One region of the Sphingomonas faeni genome, then DNA from elsewhere that is predicted to be linked to it. Evidence: predicted binding sites of a transcription regulator. Region 1 holds the regulator's gene; each other region holds the start of a gene.
What was found. The regulator LexA, encoded in region 1, represses DNA repair genes until DNA is damaged. The targets are predictions, from matches to a motif close to GTTCCNCNCTTGTTCT.
Positions count from the first base shown of each region.

Region 2: a site for LexA is predicted at 3,920-3,935, ahead of radA (DNA repair protein RadA). Genes of this name have one in related genera too.
Region 3: a site for LexA is predicted at 5,069-5,084, ahead of QFZ54_RS15765 (DUF5131 family protein). Genes of this name have one in related genera too.

Region 1 is NZ_JAUSZF010000001.1:1,431,307-1,440,847, reverse strand. It holds gene QFZ54_RS06625 (DUF2336 domain-containing protein) at 1-61, shown strand, start outside; gene QFZ54_RS06620 (sensor histidine kinase) at 58-1,440, shown strand; gene QFZ54_RS06615 (hypothetical protein) at 1,414-1,617, opposite strand; gene QFZ54_RS06610 (citrate synthase) at 1,617-2,900, opposite strand; gene gltX (glutamate--tRNA ligase) at 2,926-4,356, opposite strand; gene QFZ54_RS06600 (ComEC/Rec2 family competence protein) at 4,396-6,627, shown strand; gene lexA (transcriptional repressor LexA) at 6,618-7,292, opposite strand; gene QFZ54_RS06590 (molybdopterin molybdotransferase MoeA) at 7,361-8,542, opposite strand; gene QFZ54_RS06585 (energy transducer TonB) at 9,056-9,541, shown strand, end outside.
Region 2 is NZ_JAUSZF010000001.1:479,527-489,067, forward strand. It holds gene QFZ54_RS02265 (hypothetical protein) at 1-82, opposite strand, end outside; gene QFZ54_RS02270 (replication-associated recombination protein A) at 75-1,394, opposite strand; gene QFZ54_RS02275 (PadR family transcriptional regulator) at 1,694-2,278, shown strand; gene QFZ54_RS02280 (DUF2218 domain-containing protein) at 2,275-2,565, shown strand; gene QFZ54_RS02285 (glycosyltransferase family 4 protein) at 2,695-3,846, opposite strand; gene radA (DNA repair protein RadA) at 3,950-5,320, shown strand; gene QFZ54_RS02295 (hypothetical protein) at 5,788-6,120, shown strand; gene QFZ54_RS02300 (YkgJ family cysteine cluster protein) at 6,169-6,729, shown strand; gene QFZ54_RS02305 (CvpA family protein) at 6,786-7,352, shown strand; gene QFZ54_RS02310 (iron-sulfur cluster assembly scaffold protein) at 7,349-7,780, shown strand; gene QFZ54_RS02315 (cation:proton antiporter domain-containing protein) at 7,780-9,541, shown strand, end outside; gene QFZ54_RS02320 (DUF423 domain-containing protein) at 9,540-9,541, shown strand, end outside.
Region 3 is NZ_JAUSZF010000001.1:3,393,014-3,402,554, forward strand. It holds gene QFZ54_RS15735 (TonB-dependent receptor) at 1-213, shown strand, start outside; gene QFZ54_RS15740 (alkaline phosphatase D family protein) at 236-1,828, shown strand; gene QFZ54_RS15745 (hypothetical protein) at 2,258-2,698, opposite strand; gene QFZ54_RS15750 (hypothetical protein) at 2,807-2,950, opposite strand; gene QFZ54_RS15755 (hypothetical protein) at 3,326-3,865, shown strand; partial or broken gene QFZ54_RS15760 (transposase) at 4,076-4,975, opposite strand; gene QFZ54_RS15765 (DUF5131 family protein) at 5,097-5,828, shown strand; gene tcmP (three-Cys-motif partner protein TcmP) at 5,825-7,015, shown strand; gene QFZ54_RS15775 (SDR family NAD(P)-dependent oxidoreductase) at 7,666-8,442, opposite strand; gene QFZ54_RS15780 (FAD binding domain-containing protein) at 8,853-9,541, opposite strand, start outside.

The sequences.
Region 1 (9,541 bases):
GGCGCTGAGCCGCGATTTTCGGATGGCGTTGCGCGCGCTGGCGCGTACGGATCGGCGATGAGCGGGTTCGGCCCTTCCATCGAAAGTCCGATCGCGCACGCCATCGTCGCGCCGGACGGTTCGCTGTCATTCGCGGATCCCGCGTTGGTGGCGCTTAACCAGCGTGCGGGTGGGATGCGCGATGCGCCGCTGGCGGTGCCTCAGCTAGCGACGATAGCGCGGCTGGCGCAACGGCTGGGGATCGTCGTGTCGCGCGGGGTCATCGTTGCGGACGACGAGACCGATGTCGACCTCTGGGTTCGGGCTCAGCCTGACGGTGAGAATGTACGGCTGACCGTCAGCGGCTGGCGTGAGATCGCAGCATGGCGGCCGGAGCAACCTTCGCCTGGCACGCAGGACGATTTTCACGGCAGCGATACGGATTGGCGGTGGGAGACGGACTCGGCGTTGCGACTGACCTTCGTCACGCTCGACGCGGGGCCGAGGCATGGGTTCGACGCGTTCGCGTTGCTCGGTCAGCCGCTAACGGCGATGTTCTCGCTGGATACCGGCGTTGATGGGGCCTTACCGATTCTCGACTCGCTGGCCCGGCGACGTCCGATGACGGCGCAACCTGCGCGCCTGCGTAGCTCGGGGCGGGCGGTGACCCTCATTGCCAATGTTCGACATGATGCCGCGGGCGACTTTGCCGGGTTTGTCGGTGCCGCGCGGATGGTGGTCGAAGACGCGCCGCACACAGCGGTTTCTACCGAAGCGCTGTCGCCGACCTTTACGCGTGGTCTCGACAAGGCATTGCGTGTGCCGCTCGCGCGTATCGTGGCGAACGCCGACAGTATCAATGCGCAGGCGGACGGTCCGGTCCAGGGCGACTACGCGGACTACGCCGCTGATATCGCCAGCGCGGGCCGGCATTTGCTTGAACTGGTCGACGATCTCGTCGATCTACAGGCTGTCGAGCGGCCCGATTTCATGCTCGTGCCTGAACCGATCGACCTTGCCGATGTCGCGCGCCGTGCGGCGGGACTGTTGTCGGTGCGCGCGGCGAACGCGGACGTTACGATCACGCGTCCGGCGCTGGACCTCTGCGCTCCAGCGCTCGGCGATTTCCGCCGTGTTCTGCAAATTCTGGTCAACCTGGTCGGCAATGCTGTGCGCTACTCGCCGCGCGGCGCACAGGTGATCGTCACCGTGACGCGTACGCAAAGCCACGCCGTCGTCGTGGTCGCGGACAAGGGCAAGGGCGTCGCTCCCGAGGATCAGGTGCGAATTTTCGAGAAGTTCGAGCGGGTCGATCCGTCGGAGGCCGGCGGCAACGGACTTGGCCTGTACATCGCGCGGCGGCTGGCGCGGGCGATGCAGGGGGATCTCACGGTCGAGAGCGCACCCGGAGAAGGTGCGCGGTTCGTGCTGACGTTACCGGCGGATCCGGCGCGCCACTAAAATTAGCGCGAGGCCGAATGCGGCGAGGAATGCGCCGCGATCCGCCCAAGGCCGCTGGTCGAGCATGAAGCTTGACTGCGGCCAATGGACGTATCCGAGCCCCTGGCCGATCCAGAGCAGACCCATCAGCGCGCAGAGCACGCCGACGACCATCAGGATCGGCCGGAGCGTCTTCATCAGCGTGACGCCATCGGGACGTAGTCACGCGCGGTCGGGCCACTGTACAGCTGGCGCGGACGGCCGATCTTCTGGTCGGGATCAGTGATCATCTCGTTCCACTGCGCGACCCAGCCGACGGTGCGGGCAAGCGCGAAGAGGACGGTGAACATCGAGGTCGGGAAGCCGATCGCCGACAGGATCACGCCCGAATAGAAATCGACGTTCGGGAACAGCTTCTTCTCGATGAAGTACGGATCGTTGAGCGCGAGACGCTCGAGCTCGATCGCGACGTCGAACACGGGGTCGGTGACGCCCAACTCGCCGAGCACTTCCTTGACGGTCGTCTGCATGACGGCCGCGCGCGGATCGTAGTTCTTGTAGACGCGGTGACCAAAGCCCATCAGGCGGAACGGATCGTTCTTGTCCTTGGCGCGCGCGATATACTCGGGGATGCGGTCGACGGTGCCGATCTCATGCAGCATGTTGAGCGCGGCTTCGTTGGCGCCGCCGTGCGCGGGGCCCCACAGGCAGGCGATGCCGGCGGCGATGCAGGCGAACGGGTTGGCGCCCGACGAACCGGCAAGACGGACGGTCGAGGTCGACGCGTTCTGCTCGTGATCGGCGTGGAGGATGAAGATGCGGTCCATCGCCTTTTCGACGATCGGGTTCACGACATACTTCTCGGCCGGCACGCCGAACGTCATCTTCAGGAAATTGCCAGTGTAGCTCAGCGTGTTGTCCGGATAGACGAACGGCTGGCCGACGCTGTACTTGTACGCCATCGCGGCGATCGTCGGCATCTTGGCGATCAGGCGATGCGACGCGATCACGCGCTGCGCAGGATCATGGATGTCGGTCGAATCGTGATAGAAGGCCGACAGCGCGCCGACGACGCCGCACAGGATCGCCATCGGATGCGCGTCGCGGCGGAAGCCACGGAAGAACTGCGCGAGCTGCTCGTGGACCATCGTGTGGCGCGTGATCGTGTTCGAGAAGTTCGCCAGCTCGTCCGCGCTCGGCAGTTCGCCGTTCAGGAGCAGATAGGCGACTTCCATGAAGTTCGACTGCTCGGCCAGTTCACCGATCGTGTAGCCACGGTGCAGCAGCGTGCCTGCGTCACCATCGATATAGGTCAGCTTCGACTGGCACGACGCCGTCGAGGTGAAGCCTGGATCATAAGTGAAATTGTCCGTCTGTGCGTACAGCTTGCGGATATCGATGACGTCGGGCCCGACCGTTCCGGACATCACCGGATAATCGAAATCCTTGCCATCGACCTTGAGGGTTGCGGTCTCGCTCATGCTTGTATCCTTCCTCGAAATCTTATCAGCTAGCCATTCGGTCGGCGATCCGACCGAGGCTCTCGTCGCGCCCGAGCAGGTCGAGCACATCGAATATTCCCGGTGACGTCTTGCGTCCCGTCAGCGCGGCGCGAAGCGGCTGTGCGACCTGACCGAGTTTGACCCCTCGGGCTTCGGCCACGCGCCGTACCGCGCCTTCGAGCGCTTCCGTATCCCACTTGTCGAGCGCGTCAAGTTCAGCATGCGCATTCGCCAAAATCGCACTCGCTTCACCCTGCAAAAGGCTCGACGCGGCGTCATCCATCGCCAAAGGACGCTGGCTGAACAGGAAATTCGATCCTTCGGCCAGCTCGTTCAGGTTTGCGGCACGTGGCTTCAGGACCGGCATCGCGCGAGTCAGAAGCGCCAATCCGCCGTCCGGCAGACCGTGACCGAGCCGGTCGGCGGCAAGCTGCGCCAGCCGCGCATCGTCGGCCTCGCGGATATAATGGCCATTGAGATTCTCTAGCTTCTTGAGATCAAAGCGCGAGGGCGACTTGCCGACGCCCGACAGGTCGAACCACTCGACCGCCTGCTCGCGGCTGATGATTTCGTCGTCGCCGTGCCCCCAGCCGAGCCGGAGCAGGTAATTGTCGAACGCTTCGGGCAGAATGCCCATCTCGTCGCGATAGGCCTCGATACCGACGGCACCGTGACGCTTCGACAACTTGGCGCCGTCGGGACCGTGGATCAGCGGGATATGCGCGTAGATCGGCTCGGGCCAGCCCATCGCGCGGTAGATCGGCAACTGGCGGAACGCGTTGTTGAGGTGATCGTCGCCGCGGATGACGTGCGTGACGCCCATGTCGTGATCGTCGACGACGACCGCGAGCATGTACGTCGGCGTACCGTCGGAGCGGAGCAGGACGAGGTCGTCGATCTCTTCGTTCTTGACCGTAACGGCGCCTTGCACGCGATCCTCGATCGTGACGGCACCTTCCTGCGGCGCGCGCAGGCGGACGACATGCGGAAGATCGGGGGCCTCGCTCGCCGGACGATCGCGCCACGGGCTGCGAATGCGGAGCGGCTTCTTTGCGGCCTGTGCCTCGGCACGCATCGCGGCGATCTCGTCGTTGGTCATGTAGCAGCGATAGGCATGCCCGTTCGCCAGCATCTCGTGCGCGACCTGCGCGTGGCGCTCGGCCCCGGCGAACTGCATGACGACGTCGCCGTCCCAGTCTAGCCCGAGCCAGCGCATCCCGTCGATGATCGCGTCGATCGCCGGCTGGGTCGAGCGGACCCGGTCGGTATCCTCGATCCGCAACAGGAACTTACCCCCGTTCGCCTTTGCGAACAGCCAGTTGAACAGCGCGGTGCGCGCGCCGCCGAGATGCAGGAACCCCGTCGGCGACGGAGCGAAACGGGTAACCACGGGTGCGGCCGAATTGGCGGTGCCCGTATCAGATATTGCGCCCAACCGCGGGTGCTCCCAGACTGATGAAACAATGGAGAAACGATGGCCATAACAGCCGTCGCCGCCCCTAGCATGCGTCCTTGGCGGCGACAAATGGGCGTGCCGCGATGGGGGGCTGTCGTTGGGCTTGCCGTGGTCGGGCTGGCCGTGGAACGCTGGCTGGAGGCAGAGCGCGACCAACTGGTGCTGTGGCTGCCGGTAATGCTCGGCGGCGGGATCGCGCTGTGGTTTGCGTTACCGGACCCGGCAGCGTGGTGCGTCGCGGTGCTGCTGTTGGTCGCAGGCGGGTTGGCATGTCTGGCCGTGGGGCAGGGCGGTCGTGCGGCGCGGGCGCTGGCGATCGGGTTGCTGACGGCGGCGCTGGGGCTCGGGTTGATCTGGGCGCGGTCGGAATGGGTGGCGCGGCCGGTTCTGGGCGGTCCGACGATCGCGCGTTTCTCGGCGAAGGTTGAGGCGATCGAGCCGTTGGTGGCGCGGAAGCTGGTGCGGCTGACGGTATTGCCGGTTGGGAAGGGGGTGGAGACCGGCGGGCAGCCAATATCCTTGCCGTACCGCGTCCGCGTCAATCTGGCGGAAGCGGATGCGCCGAACCTGCTGGGGACGGGGGCGGTCATCCAGTTGCGGGCGCGGCTGATGCCACCGCCGCTCCCCGCGGTGCCGGGCGCGTACGACTTCGCGCGCGTCGCGTGGTTCGGCGGGATCGGCGCGACCGGGCGCGGCTTCGCACCGGTGGTCGTGACTAGGTCAAGCGAATCAGGCGCTGGCATCCGTGTCGCGCTGTCGCACCATATTGTATCGCGGCTGGATGGCAGCGCGGGCGGTATCGCGGCCGCGCTTGCGACCGGCGACGTCGGCGCGATCAGCGAAGAGGATTCGGAGGCGATGCGCCGGGCAGGTCTCGCGCATTTGCTGTCGGTGAGCGGACTGCACATTACCGCGGCGGTGGCGGCGACGATGCTGATCGTGTTGCGTCTGCTGGCGCTCAGTCCGTGGCTGGCTTTGCACGCGCGACTGCCGTTGATCGCCGCGTTGGCCGGGGCGGCGGCGGCGATCGGTTATACCTTGCTGACCGGGAGCCAGGTGCCGACGATCCGTTCGTGCGTCGCGGCGCTGCTCGTGCTGGCGGCGCTGGCGATGGGACGCGAGGCGATGACGTTGCGGCTCGTCGCGGCGGGGGCGGCGTGCGTCATGCTGGTGTTGCCGGAATCGGCGGCCGGGCCTAGCTTCCAACTGTCGTTCGCGGCGATCACCGCCATCATGGCCCTGCACGAACATCCGGTGATCCGCGCATTCTTCGGGCCACATGACGAGGGGCGAGGACGCAAGCTGGCACGCGGCGTCGCGTCGCTGTTGCTGACGGGGCTGCTGGTCGAATTCGCGCTGATGCCGATCGCGGTCTATCATTTCCACAAGGCCGGGCTGTACGGGGCGTTCGCCAACATCGTCGCGATTCCGTTGACGACGTTCGTCGTGATGCCGTTGGAAGCGCTCGCGTTGCTGCTCGACGCCGGCGGTCTTGGCGCGCCGATCTGGTGGCTGGTGCAGCGCTCGCTCGATGCGCTTTTGTGGCTTGCACATATCGTCGCTGGCGCCCCCGGTTCGGTGCGGTCCTTGCCGGCGATGCCGACGGCGGCGTTTGCGCTGATGGTCGTTGGAGGGATTTGGATTGCATTGTGGCGGACGCGGTTGCGGCAACTGGGGCTGCTGCCGCTGGTGGCCGGAGCGATCTGGGCGTTGACAACACCGGCGCCTGACGTTCTCGTTACGGGTGACGGTCGTCATGTTGCGGTGCGGACGGCGGCGGGGTTGGCTATGCTGCGTGATCGGGCTGGGGACTATACGCGGGACATGCTCGCCGAGAATGGCGGGGTGGACGGCGAGCCGCTGTTGCTTGCGGATCAGCCCGACGCTCGATGCAGTCGTGATCTTTGCGTCACCGATATCGCCGCTCGGGGAAGGATGTGGCGGATCCTCGCGACCCGCAGCGCCTATATGGTCCCAATCGCCGAACTGATCGCCGCCTGTCGCAGCGCTGACGTCGTGGTCAGCGAACGCGGTCTGCCGAAACGTTGTGTGCCGCGGTGGCTAAAGCTGGACCGCCGTGTTCTGCGACGGACGGGCGGGGTCGCGCTGACTTTGGGGACGGGGACGGTCGTGACGATCCTCGAGGCGGGCGATCGCCACCCCTGGCGCGATCCGCCCGTTCTTGAGCGTGCCGCGCGCTCGTTCAGTTCGCGGCACGCTCGGCTCCGCGATGGAGCGGTTCAGTCGTAGCGGCGGAGGATGCCGGAGAGTTTGCCCTGCACGCGGACTTGCGCGGGGGCGTAGCGTTGGGGGTCGTAGGCGCGGTTGGCCGGGTCGAGGCGGACCATCGCGCCTTCGCGGCGGAAGTATTTCAGCGTGGCTTCGCTGTCTTCGATCAGCGCGACGACGATCTCGCCATCGCGGGCGGTCTCGGTGCGGCGGATTAGGGCGTAGTCGCCGTCCAGGATACCGGCTTCGACCATCGAGTCCCCGGAGACTTCCAGCGCATAGTGTTCGCCGGTGCCGAGAAGCGCGGCGGGGACGGCTAGCATCGTGCTGCCTTCGAACGCCTCGATCGGGACGCCGGCGGCGATGCGGCCGTGGAGGGGGATCTCGATGACGTCGTTGGCCGGTTGCGGCGTTGCGGCGGTGGGGGCCGCCTTGACGTTCGACGCCTTCGACGGCGCCTTTTTCTCCGCCCGCTCGGGCATGCGCAGCACTTCGAGTGCGCGTGCGCGGTTCGGCAGGCGGCGGATGAAGTTGCGCTCCTCGAGCGCGCTGATCAGACGGTGGACGCCCGACTTCGACTTGAGGTCGAGCGCGTCCTTCATCTCCTCGAACGACGGCGATACGCCGGTTTCGTTGAGGCGATCGTTGATGAAGCAGACGAGTTCGTGCTGCTTGCGCGTGAGCATGGCGGTTCTCCGTCCGGAACAGACTGGGAACTTCTATGGAACATAATTAACGCCGTCAAGCGTCCGTATCACGCGATAACGAGGATTTCCGCCGATTCGCCTTCGTATGCCACCGGCGCGTTGCCGGCGCGGACGATCAGGCAGGTCGAGCGGGCCAGCGTGAGGAGCATCGAGCTGTCCTGGATCGTCGAGGCATAGGCCTTGCCGTCGCGGAGTTCGGCGCGGAGATAGTCGGTCCGAGCATTGTTGGCGGGGAGGTCTTCGCCGAGCAGCGCGTGGGTCGACTGAGGGAGCGGGTCGCGCGCGCCGGCCATGTGCGCCACGACCGGCTTCACGAACAGCGTGGCGGTGACGAACGCGGAGACCGGGTTGCCGGGGAGGCCGAGCACCATCATCTCGCCGATCCGGCCGGCCATCATCGGCTTGCCGGGGCGCAGGGCAATCCGCCAGAAATCTATCGTGCCGCCGGCCGCCTCGATTGCGGGGCGGACCAGGTCGTGATCGCCGACCGACGCACCGCCGGTGGTGACGAGCAGGTCGGCCTGCACGCTGGCGAACGCCTCGCGCAGGATTTCGAGATTGTCGGGCAGGATGCCGAGGTCGATGATGTCGACGGGCATGTCGGCGAGCATTGCCGCCAGCATGATGCCGTTCGATTCGGGGAGTGCGACGCCGTCGGTCGTCGAGCCGGGGGGGACGAGTTCGTCTCCGGTGGCGGCGACGGCGACGCGGACGCGGCGGTTGACGGTGAGGCTGCCATGGCCGCCGGTCGCGGCGACCGCGATGCGCGCGGGGCTGAGGCGGTCGCCGGCGGCGATCAGGCGGGTGCCGGTCGTGAAGTCGAGGCCTTTGCGGCGGGTGTTGCGGCCGAATGTCTCCGGGCCTTCGCCGGCGAGGATCAGGGTTTCGCCGTCCCGTTCGGCCTCTTCCTGGACCATGACGGTGTCGGCGCCTTCGGGCATCGCTGCGCCGGTGAAGATTCGCGTGGCTTCTCCGGGGGCGACTTTGCCGATGAAGGGGCGGCCGGCGGCGCTTTCGCCGATGACTTTCCAGGGGCCGGGGAGGTCTTCAAAGCGGATCGCGTAGCCGTCCATCGCCGAGAGGTCGGCGGCCGGCTGCGTGCGGCGGGCGAGGATGTCCTCCGCGGCCCAGCGGCCGGCGGCTTCGCGTAACGCCACGGCCTCACTGCCGACGCGGGGGGCCATGGCGAAGAGGCGGGTCTGGGCTTCGGCGACGGGGACTAGGGTCATGCGTAAGACTCTGTTTTCGGGCGTTTCTGAAAAGTGAAGTATAGGAAGTATAGACGCTGGGAGCAGTTTGGCGGTTTGTGCCTTGGGGCGGTTTCGTATGGGGGAAGCGCAGGGTGCGTGGGTATGTTCCGCGCTTTGCCATGGGTCTGGTGTGTAGGACAGGTGTTGTTGGGTTAGTGGGGTGTGGGTTGCGGATTGATTGGGGCGCTTTGAGCTGACGGGTATCGTACGTTAGTTACCTCCTCCTTGTTCTCCCGCGAAGGCGGGAGCCCAGGCTGGGTCCCCGCCTTCGCGGGGAAACAAGTGTTGGGCGGACGTCGCTCGTTATTGCGTCGGCTTTCCCAACTGGGCCCCGGCCTTCGCCGGGGTGGTATTTTTATTTGGGTGGGCGGCGCGCTTCTTCTGCGATGACGGGTGTGGGTTGGTCGCGATCGGGTCTTCTGGGGGCTTGGCCAGTGCGCGTTCATGGCGCGCGGGGCTTTGTTTGGGGGAAAGAGACACCAGATCAGTATGATGACACGCTATACGCCTCGGGCGAAAGACAGGATCGGGGCGGCGGTGGGTGCGGTGCTGCTGCCGGGGATGCTTGGTTATGCGCTGCTGTCGGGGCTGGTGGTGACGATGCCGGGAGCGGTGACCGATGCGTTGAAGGTGTTCGATGCGGCGCCGCCTCCGCCACCGCCGCCCGAGGAGAAGGTCAGGCCTCGGCCGTCGCCTAGCCGTAAGCCCGAGGGGGCTGCGTCGCCGTCTAACCTGAAGTCGAAGGCTACCGAGGTGGTGGCGCCGCCGCAGATCGTGCCGATCGTCGTGCCGCCGCCTGTCGTGGTGGCGGAGAAGGCTGGGGTGGGTGCGGAGGCGACTTCGGGGGCTTCGAACGTTCGCGGGCCGGGGACCGGGAGTGGCGGGATCGGTAATGGGACCGGCAGCGGCGGGTATGGAGACGGCGACGGCGGCGGCGGTGAGGAAACACCGCCGGAGTGGCGCAGCGGGCGGTTGAGG
Region 2 (9,541 bases), 950 kb from region 1:
CGACCGCTATGCCCTTGTGACGATGCCCCTGCGCGCCGGACCAATCGATCGCCGCAAACCGCGAAAACCGTGGTTCAGCCATTCTTCTCGGCGCGCAGGCCGTCCCAATAGGCGAGCCGCTCGGACAGCCGCTTTTCGAAGCCGCGTTCGGTCGGTGTGTAGAATGTCTGCGGGGTCATCTCTTCTGGCCAATAGTCCGAGCCGGAGAACGCATCCTCCGCATCGTGATCGTACGCGTAACCCTTGCCGTAGCCGATATCGCGCATGAGCTTGGTCGGCGCGTTGCGGATCGATGCGGGTGGCATCAGCGACCCCGTCTCGCGCGCCGATTTCCACGCCGCCTTCTGCGCCTGATAGACCGCGTTCGATTTGGGCGCCGTGGCGAGATACAGGCAGGCCTGCGCGATCGCGAGTTCACCTTCGGGGCTGCCGAGAAAGTCGTAGGTGTCCTTGGCGGCGATGCACTGGACCAGCGCCTGCGGGTCGGCGAGGCCGATATCCTCGACCGCCGCCCGCGTCAGGCGACGAAGCAGGAACAGCGGTTCCTCGCCCGCCGTCAGCATCCGCGCGAGATAATAGAGCGCAGCCTGTGGATCGCTCCCGCGGATCGATTTGTGGAGCGCGGAGATGAGGTTGTAATGCCCCTCGCGATCCTTGTCGTACACCGCGACGCGGCGTTGCAGGAAGTTCGAGAGACCTGCGGGATCGAGTGGTTCGGGCATGTTCACCGAGAACAGCGTCTCAGCCTGGTTAAGCAGGAAGCGGCCGTCGCCATTGGCGCTGGCGATCAGCGCGTCCTTGGCAGGCGGGGTGAGGGGCAGGGGGCGCTCCATCTCCGTCTCGGCCCGGTCGAGCAGCAGTTCGAGCGCACCGCGGCCGAGGCGTTCGAGGATCAAAACCTGCGCGCGGCTGAGCAGTGCGGCGTTGAGTTCGAACGACGGGTTCTCGGTGGTCGCGCCAACGAGCGTGACGGTACCGTCCTCGACATAGGGCAGGAAACCGTCCTGCTGCGCGCGGTTGAAGCGGTGGATCTCGTCCACGAACAATAAGGTGCGCTTGCCGATCTTGGCGTGCTCGCGCGCTTCGGCGAACGATTTCTTGAGGTCCGCGACGCCGGAGAACACCGCCGAGATCGCGACGAACCGCAGGTCGACCGCGTCGGCGAGCAACCGCGCGATCGTGGTCTTGCCGGTGCCGGGCGGGCCCCAGAGGATGATCGAGGACAAACGTCCCGCGGACACCATCCTGCCGATCGCGCCTTCGGGGCCGGTGATGTGATCCTGCCCGACCACCTCGTCCAGCGTGCGCGGGCGCAGGCGGTCGGCGAGCGGCGCGTTTTCGGGGTGCGTTTCGGTGGGGGCGGCGGGTTCGAAGCCCGCGAAGAGGTCGGCCATGCTTGGAAGATAGGGGCGGGGGGCCGGTTTGCCCATCCATCCGCACTCCACGCGCGCTCGTCATTCTCCCACGCCTCATAATCGTGTCGTCACCCTGAACCAGCCGTCATCCCCGCCCAGGCGGGGATCCATACTGGCTGACGGCAATGCCAGTTTGCTCGGTCCGAGGGTCTGGGTTCCCGCCTCCGCGGGGATGACGGACTCAAGCAGGCGGATGTTTTCGCGCCCGCCCCCTTGACCCCGAAACAGTCTGCGATATATCGGCACCTACGAACGAAGATATATCGGAGAACACTCAAATGCGTTTTGGTATGGGATATGGAGCCTGGACCGGCGGCCCGCGCGCCGACGGTGAAGGCCGCGGCCGGGGAAGCCACGAAGGTCATGGTCGCCACGGCCATCGCGGCGGCCCCGGTGGTCGGCGGCGGCTGTTCGACGGCGGCGAATTGAAGCTCGTCATGCTGAAGCTGATCGCGGATGCGCCGCGCCACGGCTACGACTTGATCCGCGAGATCGAGGGGCTCACGGGCGGTGGCTATGCGCCGAGCCCGGGCGTCGTCTACCCGACGCTCAGCATGCTCGACGAAATGGGGATGATCGAGGAGCAGCAGTCGGAAGGCGCGAAGAAGCGCTTTGCGGCGAGCGACGAGGGGCGAGCGCACCTGGCCGAGAACGCGGCCGTGGTGGACGGTTTGTTTGCGCGGTTGGCCGCAGTCGGGGCGGAGTCCGAGCGGACCGATGGTGCGCCGATTCGGCGGGCGATGGGCAATCTTCGGCAGGTGCTCCAGCACCGGCTGATGAGCGAAGACGTCAACGAGGACACGCTGCACGACGTCGCAGCGCTGCTCGACGAGGCCGCGCAGAAGATCGAGCGCCTCAAATGAGCGTCTCGGTCGCACGCGTGCCGACGCATTCGGCCAGCAAGTATCTCCAGCAACTGGCGAAGCACTGGAGCCACAAGATGGAGGTCACCTCCTCGGAGGAAGAGGGCCGCATCGCCTTCCCGAACGGCGCGGTGCTGGAGATGCGTGCCGACAGCGAAACGCTCGACGTCGCGCTGACGGTGCCGGAGGGCGAGGACGTCGACCGGATGCGCGGGGTGGTATCGAGCCACCTCGACCGGTTTGCGTTTCGCGAGGCGCCGCTGACGTTCGATTGGGCGACCGTCTGAGGCACAACCTGCTCCCCTCCCTGAAAGGGAGGGGCTGGGGGTGGGTAGGCCGGTCTGAGCCACCAAGCCTCGAATTCGCGGAACCCGACCCACCCCCAACCCCTCCCTTCCAGGGGGGAGCAACGTGAGCTACGCTCCCCGCCGCGTCATCACCTCTAGATACGTGTCCAGCACGGTCTGGTTGATCGTATCCCACAGATACCCGGCCGCCTTGTCGTGCCCGGCCCAGCCCATCGTCTCGCGCAGCCCCGGCTCAAAAACGATCCGCCCGATCGCGTCAGCATATCCGGAGATGTCGGTCGGCGGTACCAGAAACCCGGTCACCCCGTCGTCGACTAGCCCGACCGCGCCAGACGCGCGCGCCGCGACGACAGGAACGCCTGCCGCCATCGCCTCCAGTGTCACGTTGCCGAACGTCTCGGTAACGCTCGGGTTGAAGAACACATCCATCGACGCGACGGCGCGACCGAGATCGTCACCCGACTGGAACCCGGCGAACACCGCGCCGGGCACGCGGGCGGCGAACCAGTCGCGCGCGGGGCCTTCGCCGATCACCAGCACCTTGTGCGGCACGCCACGCTGCTCCAACTCCCGGATCACGTCGGCGAAGACGTCGAGACCCTTCTCCTTCACCAGCCGCCCTAGAAACCCGACCGCGACTTCGCCATCGGCAATCCCGCGCGCGCGTCGCCACGCCAGGTCGCGACGCGTCGGCGTGAAGCGATCGTGGTTCACACCGCGTGACCAGATCGCGGTCGGCGTCGTCACGCCCCAGTCGCGGACGATCTCCGCCATGCCGCGCCCCGGCACCAGCACTTCGTCGACGCGGTTGTAGAAGCGCGTCAGGATCTTCACCATGATCGGTTCGAAGAACGCCATCTTGTAATAGCGGAAATACGTCTCGAAGCGCGTGTGCAACGACGCGACCGTGGCGATGCCGTTGCGCCGGCCATAACTGATCGCGCGATGGCCGAGGAAATCGGGCGCCGACACATGGACGATGTTCGGTGCGAACGCATCAAGATCGCGCCGGATCGCCGCAGGAAGCCCACGCGCCATCTTGTATTCACCTCGCCCCGCCGGCAGCGGCAGCGACGGCACCGCGACCAGATCGCCGGTCGGCGGGAAGGCCGGCTTGGCGTTGGTCGGCGAATAGACACGCACCGTCACGCCCTTCGACAGCAGATGACCGACGAGCAGATTCAACGCCTGGTTTGCGCCATCGCGAACGTAATTATAGTTGCCGCTGAACAGGGCGATGCGCAGGTCGGTGGCGTGCATCGTCGCGCGGATAACGCGGTGTGCCGTCAAGCGCCACTGAATCTGTAACATAGCCCGGCGGGCTGCCATTGATGTTCCCGTATCGTTCTCGTACATCGGGCGCATGGCGAAACCCCAGAAACGTTACGTGTGTCAGTCCTGCGGATCGGTTTCGCACCGCTGGGCGGGGCAGTGCGCCGATTGCAACGAGTGGAACACGATGGTCGAGGAGGCGAACACCGCCGCTACGCCGTTCCATTCGAAGCATAATCTCCAGACAGGGGGGCGTGCGATCCAGCTCGTCGGGCTCGATGCGGAGATCAAGCTGCCCGACCGGATGGCCACCGGCATCGCCGAACTCGATCGGGCGCTGGGCGGCGGTTTCGTCGAGGGTTCGGCGACGCTGATCGGCGGCGATCCCGGGATCGGCAAGTCGACCTTGTTGTTGCAGGCGGCGGCGAAGATGGCACTGGCGGGGCAGTCGGTCGCGTACGTCTCCGGGGAGGAAGCAGCGGACCAAGTTCGTTTGCGTGCGCGAAGGCTTGGCCTCGGCAACGCGCCGGTCCAGTTGGCGGCGGCGACCTCGACGCGAGACATCCTGACGACGTTGCAGACGAAGCCGCCGGCAATGCTGGTGATCGATTCGATCCAGACGATGCACTCCGACCTGATCGAGGGTGCGCCGGGGACGGTCAGCCAGGTGCGGGCGTCGGCGCAGGAGCTGATCCGTTTCGCCAAGGAGCGCGGCACGGCGGTAGTGCTGGTCGGGCACGTGACGAAGGACGGCTCGATCGCCGGACCGCGCGTGCTGGAGCACATGGTCGACACGGTGCTGTCGTTCGAAGGCGAGCGCAGTCACCAGTACCGAATCCTTCGCGCGATCAAGAACCGCTTCGGCGGGACGGACGAGATCGGCGTGTTCTCGATGCAAACCGAAGGACTGGCGGAGGTCGGCAACCCCTCCTCGCTGTTCCTGACGCACCGCGACGATGCGATGACCGGGGCGACGGTGTTTCCGGCGCTGGAGGGGACGCGGCCGGTGCTGGTCGAGATCCAGGCGTTGACCGTGCGATTGGCGTCGGGCGCGACGCCACGGCGCGCAGTGGTCGGCTGGGATTCGGGAAGGCTCGCGATGATCCTCGCGGTGCTGGAAGCGCGGTGCGGGCTGAGCTTTTCCAACGCCGAAGTGTATCTCAACATCGCGGGCGGCTACCGCGTCCAGGACCCCGCGGCGGACCTCGCGGTGGCGGCGGCGTTGATCTCGGCGATGTCGGAGCGGCCGGTACCGGTCGACGCGGTCGCGTTCGGCGAGGTTGCGCTGTCGGGCGAGATTCGTCCGGTAGCGCATGGCCCGCTGCGGTTGAAGGAGGCGAGCAAGCTCGGCTTCGAACGTGCTTTGGTGCCGGCGTCTATGACCGGGGAGAAGAGCGGGATGAAACTCTCGGGGTTCAAGACGCTGGCGTCGTTCGTCGATCACATGATGGGGCGTGGGTAGGCGGGGGCGTCGGCGGCGGCGGCGCGGGATTGGTATTCTTGGAGCGGGTACCCTCTCCTATGGGCAAAGCGTGTTTCCCCGCGAAGGCGGGGATCCAGACTGGGCTCCCGCCTTCGCGGGAGAACAGGGGGGCGGTCGTGACTGTGTTGAGCTTCGGGCACATTTCCGATCCGAATAGATGCGTTCCAAACCAGCGTACCGCATCATCGCGGACGTGATTGGCAAGGATACGAAAAGAAAAGCACTTCCCCGGCGGAGGCCGGGGCCCAATTGGGGGACGTTGCTGGCGACCGCTGCGCTTAATTACCACGACCTTTCCAACTGGGCCCCGGCCTCCGCCGGGGTGGAGCATTAGGGGTGGTGCACTGACTGCGTTCGTCAGGCACCGGTCGATCATGCACACAACGGCATCCCAGTCGGCAAATCCGCGAGAACCCGAACGCATGGCCTCTCGCGACAGCTATGCTATGGCCACCCGCATGGCGAACACGCGAAGCAATACCGGTACCGTCGAGGTCGACGGCACCCGATACGACTGGCACCTCCAGCGCGAGCCGCAGCACACGGATGCCGATGGCTGGAAGGGCATGACGATCTCGCTGTTGCAGGACGATGCCAAACGCGAAGCCCTGCTCGAGTTCCCCGCGCCGAAACGCCTGTTGAAGGGCTTGCCGCGCGGACGGCTCCAGATCGACGACGCGACGATTTCCCGCGGGGTGCGGGCAGCGTTGGCCGCGGGTTGGGAGCCGATGTCGCGGGGCAAGCCGATGGTCTTCACGGTGGATTCCGAAGGGAATTGAACCGTGGATCGGCGTGAAACCCCGACCCCGACGGACGCGCGCACGCGGATGCAGCCCCACACCGATCTGGAAACCACGCTGCTGGGGCCGATCCTGCCAGATCGGGAGTGCGGGGATTGCACCGCGTGCTGCACCGAACTGACGGTAGATACGCCCGAGTTCGCCAAACCCGCGGGAACGCCGTGCGTCCATCTGTCCGGCCAGGGGTGCGGAATCCACGCAATCCGGCCGCGCATCTGCCGAACTTGGTTCTGTGCCTGGCGACGGGTAGCGAGCCTGCCTGACGAAGCACGGCCCGATCGGTCCGGGCTGCTCGTCTCGCTCAATTTCGTCAGCCAACCGCAGAATTGCCTGGAAGGCGTCTCGATCAACGTCCGCGTGCTCGCTGGCAGCGACGCGATCGCGAACGGCATGGCGGCGACCGTATTGGACAGCGTGTGCGACCAGTTGGTCCCGGTCTGGTTCAGCGACGGGTCGAAGAAAATGCTGATGCATCCCGATAGCGACGTCGCTCGCTTCGTTCTCTCGGGCGACCCCGCCCCCGCGCATCTGCAGGACGAAGTCGCCGCATGGCGCGAACGCTACGGTGTTTTCGGGGCGAACGGCTAAGCCCTGGTTTCGGCATGCACTAGCGGTTCGCCGCCCGCGTCCCTATTCCAGAGCGCATGAACCTCACTGCCCTAGACATCGTCGTCCTGATCGCCGTCGCCGGCTCCGCGGTGCTGGGGCTCGTGCGCGGGTTCGTGACCGAGGTGCTGTCGATGTTCGCCTGGGTGGCGATGGTCGCTATGTTGAAGCTGTTCCACATCCCGCTCGCCGCCGCGCTGTCGTCGGTGGTCGGCACCGTCGGCGGCGCCGCGGTGCTCGCCTTCGCGATCATCACCGGCGTCACCTATATCGGCGGGCGGCTGGTCGCCAACGCGATCGGCGCGCGGACGCGGACCTCGATCCTGGGCCCGGTCGATCGTGCGCTCGGGTTCGGGTTCGGCGCGCTGAAGGGGCTGATCCTCGCCAGTCTCGTCTTCCTGCTCGCGACGCTCGTCATCGACACGATGGGCGGCGGAGCCTCGCGCCGGCCCGGCTGGATGACGACATCGCGCACCTACCCGCTGCTCAACGCGACCAGCGCGAGCATCGCCGATTTCGTCGACCGCCGCCGTCGCGGCAAACCCGTCTTCGGCGCCAATACACCGCCTTCCTCTTCCGATAATGCAAGCGAGCCGAAGCCATGAGCGCGCCCCTCTACAATGCCGATATCCTGCGCCTTGCCGCGACGATCCCGCACCACGAACGCCTGCCCGAGCCGATGGCGACCGCGGAGAAACGCTCGCCGATTTGCGGCAGTCGCGTCACAATCGACGTCGCGGTCGATGATGAGGGGCGCGTCAGCGAGGTTGGCTTGCTGGTCCGCGCGTGTGCGCTCGGGCAGGCGTCGTCGTCGTTGTTGGCGTCCAACATCCTAGGCCGCACGCCCGCCGAACTCGCCGCCACCCGCGATGCGTTGACCGCGTGGCTTGCGCGCGAGGGCGATGCGCCCGATTGGCCGGGAATGGACATCTTCACCCCCGCGCTCGACTACACCGCGCGCCACCCCTCGATCCGGCTCGCGTTCGAAGCCGCGGCCGAGGCTGCCGACACCGCTGCAAAGGCGAAAGTCTGATGGCTGAGGGCACGGCACCGTCGCTGCTTCGCGACGGCGTCGTACTGCTCGGTTTCGGACTGATGTTCGTGCTGTTGTTCCGGCGGCTCGGGCTCGGCGCAACACTCGGGTATCTGGTCGCAGGCGCGGTCGTTGGGCCGCATGTGCTCGGGCTGGTTGGCGATGCCGAGTCCAAACTCGGGTTCGCCGAACTCGGTATTACGCTCCTGCTGTTCATCGTCGGGCTCGAACTCAATCCGTCACGCCTGTGGAAGATGAAGGAGGAGATCTTCGGTCTCGGCCTGCTCCAGGTCGTGATCTGCGGGCTGGCGATCACTGCGATCGTCTGGGTCGGCGCGAAGTTTTCGCTTCCCGCAGCGCTCGCGCTCGGACTCCCGCTCGCGCTGTCGTCGACCGCGCAGGTTCTGCCGATGCTGCGGTCTTCGGGCCGGATGCGGACGCCGTTCGGCGAGCGCGCCTTCTCGATCCTGTTGTTCCAGGACCTGTCGATCGTGCCGTTGATCACGATCGTCGCGGCGATGAGCCGCAACCCCGCCGATGCCAACGCGCCTCCCGGCTGGTTGCTGGCGATCTACACCGTGCTCGCAGTTGTCGGGCTGGTCGTCGCGGGGCGCTTCCTGTTGCGTCCGTTCTTCCGGCTGATCGGCAATCTTGGCGAGCGCGAGATGTTCGTGTTCGCCGGCCTCTTCACGGTGATCGCCAGCGCCGCGATCATGGAATGGCTCGGGCTGTCGACCGCGCTCGGTGCGTTCATCGCCGGCGTGATGCTCGCGGACAGTCCGTATCGTCATGAACTGGAGGCCGATGTCGAGCCGTTCCGCTCGATTCTGCTGGGCCTGTTCTTCCTGGCGGTCGGCATGGTGCTCGATCTGAACGCGATCGCCGAGCGGCCAATTTTCGTGATGGCGATGGCGGCGGCGCTGATCGCGACCAAGACTAGCGTGATCACGCTGATCGGCATGGCGTTCAAGATGACGTGGCGGCAGGCGTTCGCGCTTGGCCTGTTACTGAGCCAGGGCGGCGAGTTCGGCTTCGTCCTGTTCGCGCAGGCGCAGGCCGGGCTGCTGATCGAACCGCAGGCGGCGAGCCTGTTCGGCGCGATCATCACGCTGTCGATGGCGACGACGCCGTTCCTGATGGGGATCACGAAGCGCTTCCGCACCGAGCCGATCGCCGAGGGGCAGGAGCGCGACGGCCCCAAGGTGGACGGCGCGAATGCGATCATCGTCGGCTATGGGCGGTTCGGCCAGACGGTCGGCCAGATGCTGCTCGCGCAAGATATCCCGGTGACGCTGATCGACACCGATATCGAGATGATCGACATCGCCGGCGAGTTCGGCGCAAAGGTCTACTACGGCGACGGCACGCGGCTGGACCTGTTGCGGCAGGCGGGTGCGGCCGAGGCCGAGATCATCTGCTTCTGCATGGACGGCGACCAGCTCGATCCAGACACGATCGAGGGTGTGCACGAGGCATTTCCGAACGCCGCGATATATGTCCGTGCGTTCGATCGCCGCGCGCTGGTGAAGCTGAAGAACACGTCCGCGACCGCGGTTGTGCGCGAGGTGCTCGAATCGGCGGTGAAAATGGCGCGCCTGATCATGCGCGGGCTCGAGATCGCGCCTGCCGATATCGATCGTGCGGAGGAAACGTACCGCGCGCGCGACAAGGAGCGGTTGCAGCTCCAGATCGATTCGGGCGACATGCGGGCGGCACGTGCCGAGACCGCCAAGCGCTTTCCCTGGGGAAATGATTCGCAAT
Region 3 (9,541 bases), 2.0 Mb from region 1:
GGCGAGACCGCGCAGGACGACAACGGCCGCGCCGAACTGACCACCGTCAACCTCGGGCTGTGGCACCGCGTGACGAAACACGTGACGTTCAAGTACGAGATCACCAACCTGCTCAACGACCAGCCGAAGTTCCTGGTCGGCAATGGCCTTCGCTACGTCAGCGAAGTCGACGATTATGGCCAGGGTGCCTTCTTCCACATCATGCTGCGCTGATCTGCCGAACGGAGTTACGACCATGTACGAAGTCGACCGCCGCTATCTCCTGTCCGCTTTGGGAAGCCTGACCGCAGCGGGCATCCTGCCGTGGCGAGCCTCCGCCGCCGAGGTGCGCCCGCGCAACCTGATCGACAACCCGCGCTTCCCCACCCCGCCGTTCACGCTGGGCGTGGCGGCCGGCGATCCGGATGCCAATGGCTTCGTCATCTGGACGCGGCTCGCGCCCCTACCGCTCCAGCCCGATGGCGGCATGATGATGGCGCCCGTGCTCGTTGCCTGGGAGATCGCCGCGGATCCCGAATTCCGCCAGGTGCTCCAGCGCGGCGAGACGATCGCGCACCCTGAGCTGGCCCATTCGGTGCATGTCGAAGTCGCCGGGCTCGCCCCCGCGCGACCCTATTGGTACCGCTTCACCTGCGGCGGCGAGCGCAGCGCCGCCGGGCGCGGCGCGACCCTGCCCCCGCCCGGCGCACCGCTCGACCGCGTGCGCTTCGCGGTCGCCGGGTGCCAGCATTACGAGGAAGGCTATTACACCGCGTGGCGACACATCGCCGCCGAGCCGATCGACTTCGTGTTCCACTACGGCGATTACATCTACGAGGGTCCCGATCGCGGCGAGCAACCGCGCAATGCCAAAAAGCCGCTGATCCGCCGCCATCTCGGCCACGAGATCTATTCGATCGGCGATTACCGCCAGCGCTATGCGCAATATAAGAGCGACCCCGATCTGCAGGCCGCGCACGCCGCCGCGCCGTGGTTCGTCAGCTTCGACGACCACGAGATCGACAACAACTGGGCCGGCGACATCGATCAGGACAACACCGCGCCGGAGGTGTTCCTCACACGCCGCGCGATGGCGATGCAGGCTTATTACGAGCACATGCCGCTGCGCCGGTCATCGATGCCCGACGGATCGCACATGCAGATGTATCGCGGCGCGCGCTTCGGCGACCTGATGGATGCATTCTTCCTCGATACGCGGCAATATCGCTCCGATCAGGTGTACGGCGATCGTGATGCGCCGCAGGGACCGGACGCGTTCGCGACCGAACGGTCGATCACCGGCGCACCGCAGGAGGCATGGCTGTTCAAGGGGCTCGATCGCTCCAAGGCACGCTGGAACCTGATCGCGCAACAGGTCTGCCTGATGAACCTCGGCTATCACAAGGCGGGGCAGCCCGAGCAGCTGGTCTCGATGGATCAATGGTCGGGCTATATGAACAGCCGCCGCCGCCTGCTCGCACACATCGACGCGCATTGCCCGGGCAACGTCATGACCGTCAGTGGCGACGCGCACCGTCATTATGCCGGCGACCTGATCCAGGATCACGGCAACGGCAAGATCATCAGCAGTGAATATCTCGCGACTTCGATCAGCTCAGGGGCGGACGGAGTAGGCGAGAACGACGACTACACCCGTTCGTCCCGCGCGGAAAATTCGCACCTCAAGGCTCTGACTGACCGGCGTGGCTATGTCTTATGCGACGTCGGACGCGATCTATGGCGCGGCGACCTGAAGGTCCTGGACACGATCGCAACGCGGAACGGCACGCTCTCGACCCACGCCAGCTTCGTTACCGAGCGCGGCAAGCCGGGGCTGCAAAGCGCCTGACCGGGGCTCAGGATCAGGAAACGAAGTCCACTCGTATGTCGAGTGGACTTCGTTCTCGACGCTCGAGCCGCTCCACCTGCGTTCCATCTCTTGACGCTCGAACATCCAGATTGAGCGGGGTCGTCATCGAGTAGGACGGTGTTTTTGCGACACCGTCCTAATGACCCGGCGCTTGCCGAAGCGGGCAGCGGCGTAGCGGGCCACCTCGATACCATCGCGCGTCAGGCCTTCCAGGGTGAGGGCTTCGTCCTCTCCCGGCTTGCTGGCCGCATAGGTCTTGCCCGAACCCCGCTGGTCCCACTGGATGACGGTGAAGTTCTTCGTCCACGAACCGAACAGATTGCGTGCGAAGGGGGTATTCGGATTGCCGGGACCGCCATGAGCGATCAGGACGACCGGATTACTGCAATTCCGTCCCTCAGCCGTAACCTATTGCAGGATCCCGCCGATCCGAACCAAGCCGGCTTCATCGACGGAATGCCCCGACACTGCACAGGCATGGGCCGGTTCCGCGCGGGCAGGCATTGCCGCAACCGTCATCGACGCGGTTATGAGACGGCATGCAATCCAAACGCCGCGGTGCCATCGCGTGTCAAACGCATAGCTACTAATCGTGCCCGTACCGGTATCTAGGACGCTGTAGGCTGAGATATCGTTGCTCGCCACGAACGGCACGGCGCTGGTGGCCCCGGCAAGCTCCACCATCGGCTGGCGCAGCGTTGACGTGACCATCAAGCGATCGTGCGGATCACCTTCGCGCGGATAATCGTCTTGGTTCCAGGTTGCGCTGGTGACGCTCGTCAGTGTGGCATGGCGGCGACTGAGAGACGCTGGAGCGCTCCCGCTTGATAGGAGCATAAACGTGTCCAACTCGAGCGACCTTAGCACTCTTGTTCGTAACGAAGCGCGCGCGCGCGAACAGGCCGAATCCAGTAGCAATGTTTCAGCTCACATTGCGCATCTTGCTCGTGCTGCCGGCTATGCCAAAATGATCGAGGCTTTGAAGCAATGATGGACGGCGAAACAACCGGTCAGCACCTCGAACGTCTGATTGCGATCATCGGTGAGGCTTAGGCCGTCGCGGATGACGGAGAGCAGCCGTTGGTAGGTGCGCACCTTCATAGTCGCCTTCGAACGGCGATCGCGTTGCGCGCTATTCCGGATAGTTTGTCCTAGTCCTTTGATAGCAGCAAACGGAGTACCCTGACGGCAGCAGCAGACGGCATCGCCTACCGGCAGAACTTACCATCCTCGACCTTTAATCCCGTAAATAAACGGCTAGAGGGACATCAGCACCGCGGCTCGATGGCTGTAAACGCGCACGGTATGTGGCGGCCTTCCGATCGCGCTGATTGTCGTCGTGACCAGCCCCGCCATTCTCACCGAGGATCCTATTTCGAGAATCGAAGTTAACCCGGGCCCCGTCGCAAAAGGGGTCCCTTTTGCAACGTCAAGACGCCCAATAGCGGACGACACGATGGTGTGCGACAAAGGGGGATGAAGCTATGGCACACCCTTGTTTTCACCATTGCTTTGGCAGCTTGCGCTGGACGCAATACGCCAATCAACGCTGATTTTTCTGTTCCGACATCACCCGAGATCGCTCGTAGTCTCGCACTGAGGGATCGTTACAACGCTCCAAAGCACATCGGCGGAACCACCATCTTCGTTGACAGTGTTGCGGTCCATCACGTCCATGCCGAAGCTAGTACGGTTGTCTGGAAGGATGAGACGGGCAAGTGGCAATGGAGCCGAGTAAGTGAAATTGGGCCGGGGGGGCTTCTTCAGATCGAGCGACATATAGAGTCAAATCAGGAACGGCCTTTGACTGCCATGGAATCGAAAACTCTTGATCGGCTAATCGCCAATCCTCGACTTTACAGCGGAAAAACGCGAACGAGCGACCCCAACGGCGTTGGCGCCGCGGGCCACGTCATGAGCATCGTGACGCCGTTCGGACGCACAACCCTATCGTGGGACGGTCGCTTAAAGGGCGTCAGCGGGCAAATTGCCGACATCGTTCTCGGTAAGGGCTGAACGACCACTTTCTCCCATCCAGACATACGATGATGCATAAATCAAAGAGACTGTGTGGAAAGTCGTGAACAGCGCGGTCGGTGTCAGCGATTTACGATCTCGAGCGGTTCGAGAACCAAATAAGCCCGAAGGTGGCGTTGAGGGCCTTGAGGCGGCGAGAGACGGCTGTTGGAGGTCAGGTCTTGCGTTCGAGGCGCGAGAAGGCCGGTTTCACGCTCTTACTGCGGCGATCAGGCCCGGGACACCGACCAGAGTGATGGCCCGTCTGATATTATAGGCGAGCGCGGTCAGGCTGAACTCGCCGCGAACGTTCTCGAACCGGCGCATCAGGAACGCTCCCTGACCCATCCACTGTTTGATGGTGCCGAAGGGGTGCTCGACGCTGTTTCGCCGGTGGTCCAGCATCTCGGGCCTGGCCGCCAACCGCGCCGCCATGCGGTCGAGAACGGCCTCGTTCTCCAGACGCGAGACGCGGCGGAATGACCGAGTACAGCGCGATCTCAGCGCGCACGCCTTGCAGGCATCGCGGTTGGCATAGTCGACCTTCACATTGTCGCGTGACTTGCCCCTGTAGCGCGGCAAGAGCGCTGCCCCGGCTGGGCAAACAAAGACGTCCCGGTCAGGCTCGTAGCGGAACACGTCCTTGCCGAAGAAGCCCTCGCGCACGGCGGGACCGCGGATTGGCTTTGGCACATAAGCCGTAACCCCGGCCGCCTCGCAGGCCTCGATATCCTCGATCTTAAAGTAGCCCCGGTCGGCGACGGCCTCGATCCGCTCGACGCCAAGGGCTTCCATTGCCGCTGTCGCGGTTTGCGCGAGCAGGCCGAGGTCGAGGACCTGGTTGCTCACCGCCTGCTCGGCGATCAGCTTGTGCTTCACGTCGACGGCGAGCTGGATGTTGTAGCCGACCCCCACTTTGGTCATGCGCGCCATCGCGCGGGCGTCCGGATCGGTCAGCGAGATCTGGTCGGCGCCGGTGCGATCCAGTTCGGCGAGCATCTCCTTGTGACGATCGCGCCTGCCCTGAGTGGCGGCGATCTTCCCGGCCAGTTCGCCATCGCCATTGCCGGAACCGCCGCCCGGCGTGCGGCCTTCGTCGGCATCGCCCTCGTAGCCGGGTGCGAAGGAAAACCAGCCCTCCGGGGCCGGCTCGGTCATCTTCGCTGCAGCGTTTCGTTGCTCTCTAGAGAGACCTGTGACACTGTTCGACTTCTGTTCTTAGGGAGTGAATATGGCGGACGGCAGCGCCATCGAATGGACGGATGCAACGTGGAACCCGGTAACGGGCTGCACTCGCATCACCGCGGGATGCGACAACTGCTATGCCTTGCGCTTTTCGGAAAGGTTTCGGGGGGTACCAGGCCACCCATTCGAAAACGGTTTCGACCTGACCTTGCGACCTGAGCGTATCTCTCAGCCGCTTTCGTGGCGCCGCTCGAGAATGATATTCGTCAACTCGATGAGCGACCTGTTTCATAAGCAGGTTCCGCGGCAATTTATCGATCAGGTGTTCGATACAATGGAGAGCGCGAACTGGCACGTCTTTCAGGTCTTAACTAAACGTAGCTCGCTAATGCGCGACTATCTAGCGGAGCGTTACTCCCGAAGTGGCGCTCCGAAGCACATTTGGTTCGGAGTGTCTGTTGAGGAAGCGCAGGCTAAGTCTCGTATCGATCATCTCCGGGCAGCGCCTGCCGGCGTCCGATTCTTATCGATCGAACCGTTGATTGGCTCGGTTGGTACCATCGACCTAGCGGGCATCCACTGGGTCATTGTTGGCGGTGAGAGCGGACCAGGTGCGAGACCCATGGCTGCAGAATGGGTCCGCGACATAAGACGTCAATGCGGTGAGCAGAACGTCGCATTCTTCTTCAAGCAGTGGGGCGGATTTAGACCGAAGTCCAACGGACGATCGCTTGATGGTCGTGAGTGGAACGAGATGCCGAAATTGGTTGCTGCGTGACGCTAACTGTTGCGCCAGTAGTTCCGCCAGAATACCTTGGGCGTGAACAGGCCTACATTAAGCACCATTTTCTTCGTCAGTATCTCGGCCGCCTCGTTCATAAGATTGGAAGTTTCGCGGATAAGGTCGTCTACGTAGATGGCTTTTCGGGTCCGTGGATGAGCGGTACAGAAAACTACGCCGACACGTCGTTCGGTATTGCATTAAAGGCTCTCACCGACGCTCAAGAATCCTGGCGGGACATGCCGGTTCGAGCACGCCACATTGAAATGTCTGCTCATTTGGTCGAACTGGATGCGGTTGCGTTTGATCAGTTGCGATCGATTGGGCCGCACTATCCCGCTGTTCACGTTACACCCTACAATGACAAATTTCTCGACGTCGTTGTCGACATTAAGAACGCTATTCCCGCGGGTGCTTTCAGTTTCGTGCTAGTCGATCCGAAGGGGTTCGCGCTGGATATGGCAAAACTTAGGCCATTGCTGGCGCGCGATCGCAGTGAAGTCGTCTTCAATTTCATGTTCGATTTTGCCAACCGGTTCACGAACCTTCCACAGCTTCAGGCGACGTTTGACCGCCTGTTCGTAGGCGTAGACTGGCGCAACGAGCTGGACCGTCTGGAAGAAGATCCTTCCACAACGCCAGAGCAACGGAAACAGGCCTTTCTTCGATGGTTCAAACAAGCAGTGAAGAACGTCGCAGGATTCCGCTATGTCGCCGACGTGGAAATTCAGTATCCAGGTAAAAATCGGACGTTTTACTATCTTGTTTACGGGACACGTAAACCTGCCGGTATGGAAGTGTTTCGTGACTGCCAGATCAAGTCCCTGGAGGAACAGGCTGCGGTTGCGGGTCGCATGCAACTTCAGATGGAAAATGCGAGCCCCCAAGGCTCTTTGTTCGGGCCGCCTCAGCCTACGCGGGATCTCCGTTTAGAGACGGCGTTGGAACGTGAACGTAACGCGGCGCGTAGCATGATGATTAACATGCTATCCGCGAGCGAGACTGGCATGCTGTGGGAGAACGTCTGGCCTCGAGTTCTATCAGAACACGTTATCAGTAAATCAGTATTGGGGCGTATGGCAGGCGATCTGCGCAAAGCCGCAATTATAGAGATACCCGCTTGGAGCAGCGAAAGGAAAAAAGTGCCCGACGACGGTTATCGACTCCACCGGTCTGAACGATAATATATCTCGGCTGCAGAACCGGAGGGTAGCTCAGCCTTAGATATCAGCGCTAATTGCCACGGTTCTGTCAGCGATAAATGGCACGTTGCGGAGCGGCGCGGGGTTCTCGAAAAGGAAGGTCTGGTGAGCAAGGGAGGCTGCGAGGGCCTCTTTCCGGAAACGCCGGAAAACCTTCGTCGTCGTTTTCTCAAAACCCGTTCCCAATATAGCTTTCTCACGAACTGTAATTTAGATGGAGTTGTGAGACTGGCGGCGCGCCGAAAGACCGGCGGAGGTGGTGGGCGTAAGTCCGTCCTGACGCCTCGCAAGCGGGACATGGCGGTCAAATTGCTCGCTGCCGGCGGATCGGCCGCAGGAGGTGGCAGGCGATCGGCGTGTCCGCTTCGACCTTCTACCGCTATTTTCCCGCTGGCGGCCGGGTCGCGCCGACTGACGACAAATCGCGCGGTCAGGATGCCGCCACATAGCGTGCGCGTCTACACGGTGGCACGTGGCTGCTAATGCAACTTTCTCGAAACTTGTTCCCGATTGCAGTCGCCTAAAATGAACGAATGTCGATGGCGTAACGGGGCGGTCCCGCGGAAAACCTCTGGTTTTCCGCGGGACCGCCTGACCTACCGAACGCGGTAGAATGAGGGCGTAGTGCAGACCTAAAGCGTCTCGATAACGCCGCCATCGACGCGGACCGACGCACCAGTCGTCGCGGAAGCGTGGGGAGATGCGAGATAGACGACCATGTTCGCCACCTCCTCCACGGTTGCGGCTCGCCGTATGATCGAGCTCGATCGATGAGACGTGACGAAGTCCGCAGCAACGTCTTCGATGGGACGACCGCTGCTCGCCCGCTCGCCTTCCAGCATCGCTGCAACCCCCTCTGACAGGGTCGGACCCGGCAGGACCGAATTCACAGTCACCCCGGTCCCGGCCATCCGCTTTGCAAGACCGCGCGCGAGCGCGACGTCTGCGGTCTTGGTCACGCCGTAGTGGATCATTTCCACAGGTATGTTGAAGGCCGATTCCGAAGCGAGAAGAAGGAAACGGCCCCAACCTTTGGCTTCCATCCCCGGCAGATAGGCGCGGGCCAACCGAACGCCCGGCATCACATTGATCTGCCAGTGCCGTTCCCACACCGCGTCGTCGGTATCGAAGAAGTCGGCGGGCTGGAAGATGCCGAGGTTGCTGACGACGATGTCCGCTTCCGGCTCCGCCGCGACAAGTGCATCGTGACCTTCGATCGTGCCTAGATCGGCTGCAACGCCCCGCGCGGATCCGCCGATGCGTTCCACCGCGGCATCGACCTTGGCCGAGGCTCGCCCGTTGACGACGACGGTGGCGCCAGCGTTCGCCAATCCCGTCGCGATGGCGAAGCCGATGCCTTCGGTGGAGCCGGTTACGATGGCGGTCTTGCCGGTCAGATCAATGTTCAACGCGTTTCCTCCTGTGGTCACCTTCGCTTCGAAGGGACGTTTTCGTGGTCGATGTCATCGTGCACTCCGTTCGGAAGGCATGCTGGCTGTTCTTGATGACATGCTTCCCGGGATCTCTCTACGTGTGCAGAGCGTCTCGCCCGCAGCAGCTTCTCCAGCAGGTATGATACCCGCGGCCCGTGGTCCGACCTGATGGACCGCCGGGTGCACGCCTGGCAAACCGCAGTGCCAAGTACGCCGAGCAGCGGTACCCCGTGCGCGTTTTACGAAGCGGGCGGACAACCGTCGGTTCCTCCGGGCAGGACCGGCACAACTGACGTACCTCTTGGCAAGCGGATGCGGAGCAGAGCCGGGGGACTGTTCCGCGTCTTCCGCGAGGCAGGTATCCGATCCCGCGCCCCGATCGTCGGCTACAGTCGAGCCCACTGGCGACCTAGCTGAATGCCATAGCGGAGCAGTTCCCGGCCGTAGGCCATCTGCTGACGCTCGAAGGATTCAAGTGCACGATCGATGTCCGCACCTGCGTTCCGCAACGCCTCGGCAATGGTAAGCGCGTCGCGAGCGGCCTTCGCCGCTCCACCAGCGGTGTGCGGACGGACGACGAAGGCAGCGTCACCGATCAGCACCGTCCGACCAACGACTGTTCTCGGGACTCCGAGATCGACGATCGTCTGAAGGAACGGATCGGGTGCAGCCGCGACGAGGCGGGCGAACAGAGGATGGAGTTCTTGAAACGCGCTCCGACGGAGTTCAGCCACGGCGTCGTCCCTGGCCATGCCCCGCCTGAGTGAGGAGCGGCGTTGGTTGCCGTCGCGGGTGACGAGGAGTTCGTCACGTTCCTTGACTGTCGCTCCGACGTACCAGACCCAGTTGAGGCGACGTTGCCCAGCCTGCGTCGACATCTCGTCCCCTGGAATGAAATAGGCCAGAGCATGGCCGCCGGACCGGGATTCGCTGAAGGTAAAGACGTCGTCGAAGGCTGCAACCAGGTCCGGGGACATGTCGCGCTCCAGAACGGTCCCGCGCCAGGCGACATAGCCCGCGTAATCAGCCTCCAGTTCGGGGAAGAGTTCGCGTCTCGTGGGAGACTGCGCGCCGT